3 regions of the Hoeflea sp. genome follow, and region 2 is predicted to be linked to each of the others. Evidence: riboswitches for the same ligand, from Rfam matches in the RefSeq annotation. Region 2 holds a riboswitch; each other region holds the start of a gene.
The links. A riboswitch is a leader RNA that binds a small molecule or an ion and turns the genes downstream of it on or off. The one in region 2 is predicted to bind cobalamin.

Region 1 (3,271 bases), on a different contig from region 2:
CATTAACAGCTGCAATTTCAACCGCATTTCCCTTACAAATCCTTACAAAACGGGCGTGGATCCGCCCGGCCCACGCGAAGCCGCGGCCGCAACCTTGCGATGCGGCCTTGCGGCAGGCATTAAGGTTGCATGGAACAACAGTCCGCGAATCATCGCCCGGCCCGCTTTCGCCGCTCGGTCCTTTACGTTCCCGCCAACAGGGCGCGGGCGGCGCAAAAAGCGGCCGGGCTCGACTGCGACGCGATCATCCACGATCTTGAGGACTCCGTCGGGCCTGACGAAAAGGACCGCGCCCGCGCCGCACTCGAAGAGCGGCTGACAGGGGACAGTCCGCCGAACAAGGAGCGGATCGTCCGCATCAATCCGCTGACCAGCGAATGGGGCCGAAACGACCTTGCGACAGCCGTGCGCCTTCAACCGGACGTTATCCTGCTGCCGAAAGTGAATGGGCCGGCCGACATCGACGAGGCGGAGGCCGCGCTGCGCAAGACCGGGGCAAAACCCGACATCAGGCTTTGGGCGATGGTCGAGACGCCGCGCGGCATCGCCAACGCCCTTGCCATCGCCGATACGGCATCGCGTCCCGACGCCAGGCTCGACTGTCTCGTCATCGGAACCAATGATCTGGCCAAGGAAACCGGCCTCGTCCTTCCCGAGGGCAGGCGGTTCATGACGGCCTGGCTCATGCAGGCGGTTCTCGCCGCCCGGGCGGCAGGTATCGACATCCTTGACGGCGTCTATAACGATTTCCGCGACAAAGACGGTTTTCTCGCCGAATGCGCCGAAGGGCGGCTGATGGGCTTTGACGGCAAAACCCTGATCCACCCGGCGCAGATCGACGCTGCGAACGAAGCCTACGGCGCGGGCGAAAAGGCGGTCGCGGAGGCGAGGGCAATCGTGGAGGCGTTCTCCAGGCCTGAAAATGCCGGCAAGGGCGTCATACAGATCGGCGGAAGAATGATCGAGCGCCTGCATCTGGAGCAGGCTCGAACGCTCCTCGCCAAAGCCGGGATGCAGCAACCGAAAACCATATCCAAAGGAGGCGCGCGATGAAACTCTACAGGCTTCTCACCGGGCCGGACGACGCAAGCTTCTGCCACAAGGTGAGCGAGGCGCTGTCAAAGGGCTGGGAACTCCACGGCGATCCCGCCTACGGCTACAACAACGAGACCGGGCACATGCAGTGCGCCCAGGCCGTCATCAAGCACGTATCCGGCAAAACCTACAGCGCCGATATGAAACTGTCCGAACAGTAACGCCTCGCGCGCGTCAGTTCCGGCGCTTGCGTCCGCTGCGGCCGGGCGCGAGCGGCATTTCGGACGCGACGATCGCCTGCCTCAGATAATCGCAAAACCGCCTGATATCGGGAGAGGTCTGGTGGTCCGCGTGAACCACACGCAGAACGTAGCGCGCCGCCTTGTCGATGGCAGCGCCCTGCGGAAGATCGAGCATCCACTGGATAAGGGCCTCTTCCGGGGAAAGCGGCCGGCACTCCGGATCCGTGCGCAGCGCGACGATATTCGTTCCCTCCGGCCTGCCCATTCTGCGCAGGATGCGGCCGATGTCACTGTCCTGAATCGGAACCATGGCTCACCCTCCCGTTCGGCACGACAAAAGTGAACCGGAAAGATGGTCGGCGTGTTCGATGTTGTTCATGTGTCTCTCCATTGAAGGCAGAGACGGGGCAAATGAAAGCGCAGGTACCGGCGGGGCCGGGATCGCCGCTCTTCCGGGACACCCCGCCCGGCTTGCAGTCCATGTGAAGGCAGGTCTCCTGGCTCGCGGATCATTGCCGTCTCCCGCCTTCCCGGCCTCAAGGACCAGTGGCTTTCGGGAGGGGCTCGCCGCTTACAGTTGCGGGGGCAGCGCCGGAGTTGCACCGGCTTCCCTCTTGGCTTTGCCGCGACCGTGCCGAGCGGCGCGAATCGCGGCAAAGAACCCTCACGGGAGCTACCTTACCGCAAAACAGCAAAGGCCATAGACGCGGTAGCGACGCTTTTCGTCGCACGCGGCGTTTCAGCGGTAGAAGCGCCGCAGCAGGATGGGCGTCAGATACATCGGCACCTGATAGCAGCCGATGAACAGCAAAAGCGGCTCCATGACACCGGCCGGCAGCGCGGCAAGGAACAGCGCGATATTGCGGTTGCCCGCGCACACCGCAATCCCGGCGCTCTGGTCCGGCAGGGGCCGCTTCAACAAGAGATAAACACCCACCTGCAGGCCGAAATTGGCAAGGAAGGCGACGGCCAGATTAAACGCCAGCCCGCCCGGATCATGCTCGAGAGCCGGGCGCACGGCGGCCATGAGTCCGACGACCATGATGGCCATGGTGAGGGCCGCGAGGCCGTCGATGGCGCCAAGGCCCGCCGGTCCGGGGTTCTTCAACACGGTCCCGCGGATAGCAAAGGCCACGGCGGTTGCAAGGCCGATGATCAGGAGCAGTCGCAACGCAGCGCCGATAACGCTGTTCCCGCCAACCAGATCCGGCATCATCCAGAACACCGGGATCGTCGTCAGCGGCAGCAGGGCCGTTCCGGCTATCAGCAGCCGAAGCGACGGTGCGCCGTCCTTGCCGAGCAGGATGGTAAGGCTCGGGCTCCCGGAAATCGGCGAGGCGGCAAGCATCAGAGCCAAACCGAACGCCAGGGGGCTTCGCCAGCCCGTCGCAATCAGCAGCAACACAAAGAGTATCGGCAATGCCAGTTGCAGCGCCAGGACGAAATAGAGGGACTGGCCGATGTCCCGGGTCGCACCAATCGCCTGCCGGGGACCGACACGAAGGGCCGAAAAAAACAAGAGCAGCGCCACCGCGATCGGAAGCTGCCTTTCCATGAACGCGGCAAGGCCGGGCAGGGCGACGCCCGCGATCAGCCCGAGAACAAGAAGCCAGCGCCCCTGCCGGGCGGCAAGCTGGAGACCTGTCAACAGCGGTGTCACATCAGCCCCCTTAAAACCAGCAGGAGACCGGCAAGTCCGGCGGCACCGTGGCAAGCGGCGGTGCGCCCACCGATCCCATCATGACGATCACATCAACCGCGGCAAGTGTGGTGGGCGGCAGGTTCAGCGCGAAGAAATCAGGCCCCAAAACATCCGCCTTCCGCAATTCGGGTCAATCAGGTCCGACCGGCAATACGCCCTCGCCCGGCCCGATGCAAGCGTTTGCCGTCAATGATGATCGGCGCGGCCGCTACAGGGTGCGCTGCGAGCCTTCCGGCTCCTGATCGCGCTCCATTCTGCGGTAATAATCGGTAAGTGTCCGGCCCCGTTCCGG
Region 2 (3,271 bases):
CATGTTCATTATTATTTGAAAAGAACTGTTGCAATATTGTAATCAACACAAAGTGTTGGGTCTTTTATTCTGAATGTGATTTGAAGGCGGGCTGGTAATACATCCATATGGGGTCAACGCAACCAACGAGGATACATTGCGATGACCAGAATTTTGCGTGTTTTATCGATGGCAGTGCCTGCGGCCCTGGCGGCCGGAATGGCCGGCGCGGCCGATGCCGTGGTGGAGCCGGCGCCGGTGGCGGCGCCCGCGGCCTTGCCTGCTCCGACCTATTGGGACGGGTTTTATGCGGGTGTTCTCCTGGGATACCACCACGAGACCGTCGATACCGTCGGGGGCAATGGCTCGGGCGCCTCGCTCGGCGGCTATGCGGGTTACAACCACCTGTTCAGCAACAATATCGTTGTCGGTGTCGAGGGCGATTACAATGCGGCCTTTGGCAGTTTCAGCGGGTTTAACTGGGAATTGTCGAGCTTCGGAAGTATTCGCGGTCGGCTCGGCTATGCCATGAACCGTTTCCACGTCTATGCCACGGGCGGCCTGGCGCTGATGGATTTCGAGGCGTCATTCGCGGGCCCCGGCAATCCGGGCCTTGAGACCGGTTGGACGATCGGCGGCGGGCTTGAATATATGGTGACGGAAAAGATCAGCGCGCGCGCCGAATATCTCTACATGAATTTCAACGACACGTTCCAGGATGTGGGAGCGCCGGCCGGCATCACGACCGATATCCACAATGTCCGTGCCGGTATTGCCTATCATTTCTGATCGACGATACCCGGGTGGGGACCCGCCGCTGCCATTGCGGCAGCGGCAAGGCCGGGTGAATGATGGATCAGCCTCATTCTGCGCCTCAAGCGATATTGACAGCCAGCCTGAACACGATAAGACTGCCGGCCAGATGGTTCCGGCGACGCCTTACGGCTAGCCGGATGAAAAGGGAACACGGTGCGGTGTAACCATCAGGTGCCAAATCCGTGACTGCCCCCGCAACTGTAAGCGGAGAGCTTGTCAGCGAAAACCACTGGGTATGGCCTTTGGCCTGCGTCCCGGGAAGGTGCTGACTGGCAAAGACCCGTAAGTCAGGAGACCTGCCATCGCTCAACTTAAACTCGGGCGGGGTGCCCCCGGGGAGGTCGCAGTGATGACATCGAATATCTCGCTGACATTTGCCGGTCGTTTCAGGGCCGGCCTTCATCTCTCCCGTTGCCACCCGCCGCGTCCTCGGGGGATGATGGTCTTTGCAAAACAAGAAATGCGCGATTTTGTCGGTATGCACCCGCTGCCGGCAAGCGGGGTTCGCCGGCCCGGATAATCAGCGGCCCGGCTATCTCCTGGCCAAGGCAATCCATTCACGATTTTCCGGCAGCGCCGCCGCGCGGCTCGGCATGTCGCTTCGCGGTGTGCGTTGCATGAGCCAGTGCAAGCGTGCCTGTGTGATCGCGCTGTCCGGGCCTTCCAGATACACGCTCGTTTTCGGCGACCTCGACCCGCACGGCAATGCCGAGGCGATCCTCGAACTTGCCGGACAATACGCCACCGCGCCCGATGGGCTCGTGGAACGCGCCGAGCGTCCTGAAGCCCTGCGCGCCGGCATTCTCGGCCGCGTTCCGCCGCTGCATCTCGATGGCGACCCGATCGACCCCGATTTCACCATTTTCCCAGCATCCGACAGCAACAAGGAAATACATTGATGACGCTTATGACAGGTCCGTTGAAACCGATTTTGAAAACCCTCGATCCGGATCGCCGTGCTTTGCCGGCTGCCGGCCTTGCGGTTGCGCTCGCGCTGACAGGGGCGATCGCTCCTGCGGCTGCTGAAAGCGTGACCGTCGGTCAGACATTCCTCGCAACGGGCCTGGATCCGGCGGACGGGTCGACAGGCTGGGCGCTTGTAACCCACGGCATTGCCGAACAGCTTTTCACCGTTTCGCGCGATGGCGAGGTCGTCCCCAACCTTGCCGCGTCCGCGGCAAGGAACGATGATGGTTCATGGACCGTCGAACTGTCTCCCGGCCGGTTTTTCTCCGATGGAACGCCGGTGACCGCCAAGCTGGTCGCGGAGGCGCTCAACCGCACCGGCGAGGCGAATGCATCGGCACGTGCGACCGCGGGCCGCTTGACCTTCGAGGCGCTGGATGCCGATACGCTCAAGGTGACGTCCGAGCAGCCGACGGCAATCCTTCCGTCCATTCTCGCCGAGTGGGCCTTTCCGGTCTATCTGGAGACCGACGGGGCGCCGATCTTCACCGGTCCCTTTGCCGTGGAAAACTTCGAGGCCGGCGCGGCCATCGAAATGGTGCCGAATACGCACTACGAAGGTTACGAGCAGCGGCCGGATGTCACAATCCGGCGGATCGCCGATGGCCAGTCGCTGGCGCTTGCATTTGCCTCAGGCGAACTGGACCTTGCCTTCAACCTGCCGGTCGAAACGGTTTCGATGTTCGAGGGCAGAGAAGACCGGTCCGTGACGTCTTTCCCGGTCGCCTACCAGTACATGATGTGGATGAACACGCGCACGCCGGCACTGAGCGACGTCCGGGTCCGCCGGGCGATCGATCTTGCCGTCAACCGGGACAATCTTGTTGCCGCCGCGCGGGCGGGCAAGCCGGCGACCGGCGCCTTCGCCGCCGCCTACCCCTTCGCCGCCGAGGGATCGCTTGCCTACGACCCGGAGGCGTCGGCCCGTCTGCTTGACGAAGCAGGCTGGATGGTCGGCGATGACGGTGTCCGCGCGAAGGACGGAAAAAAGCTGGAGCTCGTTTTGTGGGCGTATCCGCAGCGTCCCGATCTTGTCACCTTCCAGCCCGTTGTCCGGGCAGCCTTGGCGGAGTTGGGCATAGCTGTGACGACACAGGTCACAGAATCGCCGAGTGACGTCGCTGCCAGCGGCGCGTTCGACCTGTTCCTGTGGGCGCAGCATACCGCGCCGGCGGGCGATCCGGGTCTGTTTCTTTCCCTGTTCTTCGAAACCGGCGCCGCTCGCAACTATACAGGCTGGTCCAACGCGGCCTATGACGATGTCGTCGCTGCGCTGCGCGCGGCCACGAGCCCTGACGAGCGGATCGATCTTGCGAGACAGGCGCAGAAACTGATTGCGGACGGTGCTCCCGTTTCGTTCCTCGTCACGCCCGAATGGCATGTCGGCCTGTCCGAGCGCCTGGCGGACTACCAGCCCTGGGGTTCGGATTACTATGTGATACGCCCGGATCTTTCGGTGTCGCATCAGTAGGGGCGGAGCTTACCGATGACCTGGCTTGCGGCAGCGCGG
Region 3 (3,271 bases), on a different contig from region 2:
CAGTGCACAGGTTCGACGAGTGGACAACGCCGGCATGGCCCTGCGGCGAGCGGATGTTGCATGGATCCTTGAAAGTGACCCACGGATGGCCGGTCTCGAACAGCATGGTCAGCATGCGCCGCCAAAGATCAAGCGCAGGCACCTTTTTCGACACTTTGATGTCGCCGGCCGCTGCCTTCGCCTCGCAGGCCTCGTAGGCCTTGCGGAAATCGGCGCCATAAAGATCGTGCAGGTCCGGCGCCTCGTCAGGCGAGAACAGCGTCCACTCCCCGTCGTCCTCGACGCGCTCCATAAACAGGTCCGGCACCCAGTTGGCGGTGTTCATGTCATGTGTGCGGCGGCGGTCGTCGCCGGTGTTTTTTCTGAGATCGAGGAACTCCTCGATGTCGATGTGCCATGTTTCCAGATAGGCGCAGACCGCGCCCTTGCGCTTGCCTCCCTGGTTGACGGCAATGGCCGTATCGTTGGCGACCTTGAGGAACGGCACCACGCCCTGGCTCTGACCGTTGGTGCCCTTGATGTGAGCACCGAGGCCGCGCACCGGCGTCCAGTCATTGCCGAGCCCGCCGGAATACTTGGCCAGCAGCGCATTGTCCTTCACGCCCTTGAAGATCGCATCGAGATCGTCGCCGATGGTGGTCAGGAAGCACGACGACAATTGCGGGCGCAGCGTGCCGGAGTTGAACAGCGTCGGCGTCGAGCACATGAAATCGAAGGACGACAACAGGTTATAGAATTCGATGGCGCGTGCCTCGCGGTCGATCTCGCGCGTGGCGAGCCCCATGGCGACACGCATGAAGAAGGCTTGCGGCAGTTCGAAGCGTTTTCCTTTCGTGTGCAGGAAATAGCGGTCGTAGAGCGTCTGCAGCCCGAGATACTGGAAAGTCAGGTCACGCTCGGGCTTCAGCGCCGCGCCGAGCCTTGCCAGATCGAAGCGGCCCAGTTCGGGGTCGATCAACTCGGCCTTTATGCCTGCCTCGATGAACTGGCTGAAATAGCCGGCATAGCGCCCTTCCATCTCGGTCTGGGTCGCCTGTTCCGGTCGGCCGGAAACGAAACTCAACGCCTCGCGGCGCAGCCGGTCGAGCAGCAGGCGGGCGGAGACAAGACTGTAATCGGGCTCCTGCTCGACCAGCGTGCGGGCGGCAAGGATCGGCGCCAACGACAACTCGTCGAGCGTGATGCCGTCATAGAGATTGCGCCGCGCTTCGCTCAGCACGGCGTCGGGCGAAACGGTCTCAAGCCCGTCGCAGGCTTCCGCGACGATCGCCGTGAACCGCGCCTCGTCGAGTGGCGCCAGGTTGCCGTCGTCGGCCGTCACCTGGAGGCCTTTCGCAGGTTCTTTCCCGGTCTCCTGTGTTGTATCGGCTGCACGTTCGCGCGCGCGTTCCTCGCGGTAGAGTACATAGGCGCGGGCTGTCTTGTGATGGCCACCGCGCATCAGTGCCAGTTCGACCTGGTCCTGCACATCCTCGATATGGAAGGTGCGTCCTTCGCCGACCCGCCGCATCAGCGCCGTGATGACCTGTTCGGCCAATTCTTCCACCACTTCATGGACGCGGCGCGAAGCAGCGGCGGTGGAACCTTCCACGGCGAGGAAGGCCTTGGTCAGCGCAACCGTGATCTTGGCCGGATCGAAGGGCGTGACTGCCCCGTTACGTCGTATGATGCGGTATCCGGGTTCCGCCGGCGCGTTCGTCTGAATTTCGATGGAAGCGGGAACCGTCGTGGTTCCGTCCGATTTGAGTGCTGTCGTTGCCGGCATCTTTTCCCCGTGGCGTTGTGGACGGGGACATGCGCGAGGACGCGAGCGTAATGACGGAGGAAAGACCGTCAATGCAAGCGTACCGCCGGGACACCCCGCCCGTGGACGTTCAAATGCATCACGGCAGGTCTCCTGGCTCGCGGGTCGTTGCCATCCACCGTCTTCCCGAGGCGTCCACCTCAGTGACACGATTGGCGATGACTCACCGCTTACAGTTGCGGGGGCAGCACCGGCTTTGCGAAAAGCGCACCGGTTTCCCTCTTAGCTTCCGAATCAGGCGATGCGGAAGAACCATGACTTCAATATCTGGTATAGGACTGATTGTCGGTGTCAACATATCGTTATGAAAATGCACAGGCGCGAGCATCGGAAGTGACACCGGGCCACCCAAAAGGAGCGCCGCGCCTTAAGCCTCCAAAAGGCAAGAGCGGGTCTTGAACCGGCAAAACGCCAGGCTCATACACACGCCAAGGGCGTTCATTTGCAGAACCTGGCCTCATACATCAACAAACGACGCGAGACTGCATTGTCCGAATCTCGAGCTTTCCGCTCCAAAACGAACGGGTACGCAAGGGTTCATGCCTCAATTTCCAGCGCTGTCAAAGGTCTCGAGCAGCAGGCCAGGATGTAGCCTTCCTCGATCTCCTCATCGAGAATGCCGCCATTGTGGCTCATCTCGACCGAACCCTTGGTCTTGAGCACCTTGCAGGTTCCGCAAAGGCCGGATTCGCAGGCGGCGGGAATGCGCAGCCCGTGCGCGCGTGCGGCCTGCAGGACCGTTTGATCGGGGGCGCAGACGCCATCGACCGCCGACAGCGCGAACCGGATCGCCCGATGATCGCCAAGGTCATCGCCATCCTGCTGGTCGCCGATGGCCGGGTTCGCCTCGGGCGGCGCGGTTGCAAAACTCTCCTGGTGATAGTGCGCCATGTCGAAGGCGCTGTTTTCCAGCATGTCGCGGACGACGGCCATGAAGGGTTCCGGACCGCAGCAGAACACCTCACGATCGAGGAAGTCCGGGGCGAGCAGCGGCAGACGGACCGCGTCGATGCGGCCGACATGGCCGGCCCAGCCCTCGTTGGCAGAACGTTCCTCGACGACGAAGCCAAGCGACAGGCGCGGCATGCGGCTGCCGAGGAGTTCGAGTTCCCTGCGGAAGATGATCTCCTCCGGCCGCCGCGCGCAATTGATGAACACGACATCGGTCCATGGCGCGCAGTCGTTGAACCAACGCAGCATCGACATCATGGGTGTAACGCCCGATCCGGCCGACAGAAACAGATAGCTGGCCGCCGGATGGTTGTGATGGGAGAAGTCGCCGACAGGGCCATAGGCGCGGACATAGTCGCCCGGCCTGAGCTTGTCGAACATCCATCGTGTGCCGATGCTGTCCGGCTGTGCCTTGACGGTTACCGCGATCGACAACGGCCGTGACGGGCTGGACGATAGCGTATAGGTGCGGAAAACCGGCTCATTGCCAACGAGAAGCTCCAACGTGATGAACTG

Region 1: it holds a riboswitch for cobalamin, as region 2 does, so the genes downstream of both, AC5E6N_RS00685 (hypothetical protein) here and AC5E6N_RS11035 (DUF1636 family protein) in region 2, are expected to answer to the same signal.
Region 3: it holds a riboswitch for cobalamin, as region 2 does, so the genes downstream of both, AC5E6N_RS07530 (ribonucleoside-diphosphate reductase subunit alpha) here and AC5E6N_RS11035 (DUF1636 family protein) in region 2, are expected to answer to the same signal.

What each region holds. Positions count from the first base shown of each region.
Region 1 is NZ_CFHWAF010000002.1:15,689-18,959, forward strand. It holds gene AC5E6N_RS00675 (HpcH/HpaI aldolase/citrate lyase family protein) at 130-1,053, shown strand; gene AC5E6N_RS00680 (DUF1737 domain-containing protein) at 1,050-1,256, shown strand; gene AC5E6N_RS00685 (hypothetical protein) at 1,270-1,587, opposite strand; cobalamin riboswitch at 1,748-1,958, opposite strand; gene AC5E6N_RS00690 (GumC domain-containing protein) at 2,017-2,937, opposite strand; gene AC5E6N_RS00695 (hypothetical protein) at 2,948-3,085, opposite strand; gene AC5E6N_RS00700 (helix-turn-helix transcriptional regulator) at 3,188-3,271, opposite strand, start outside.
Region 2 is NZ_CFHWAF010000047.1:6,341-9,611, reverse strand. It holds gene AC5E6N_RS11040 (outer membrane protein) at 142-768, shown strand; cobalamin riboswitch at 886-1,113, shown strand; gene AC5E6N_RS11035 (DUF1636 family protein) at 1,242-1,694, shown strand; gene AC5E6N_RS11030 (ABC transporter substrate-binding protein) at 1,694-3,232, shown strand; gene AC5E6N_RS11025 (ABC transporter permease) at 3,248-3,271, shown strand, end outside.
Region 3 is NZ_CFHWAF010000027.1:31,996-35,266, forward strand. It holds gene AC5E6N_RS07530 (ribonucleoside-diphosphate reductase subunit alpha) at 1-1,765, opposite strand, end outside; cobalamin riboswitch at 1,871-2,076, opposite strand; gene AC5E6N_RS07535 (FAD-binding oxidoreductase) at 2,342-3,271, opposite strand, start outside.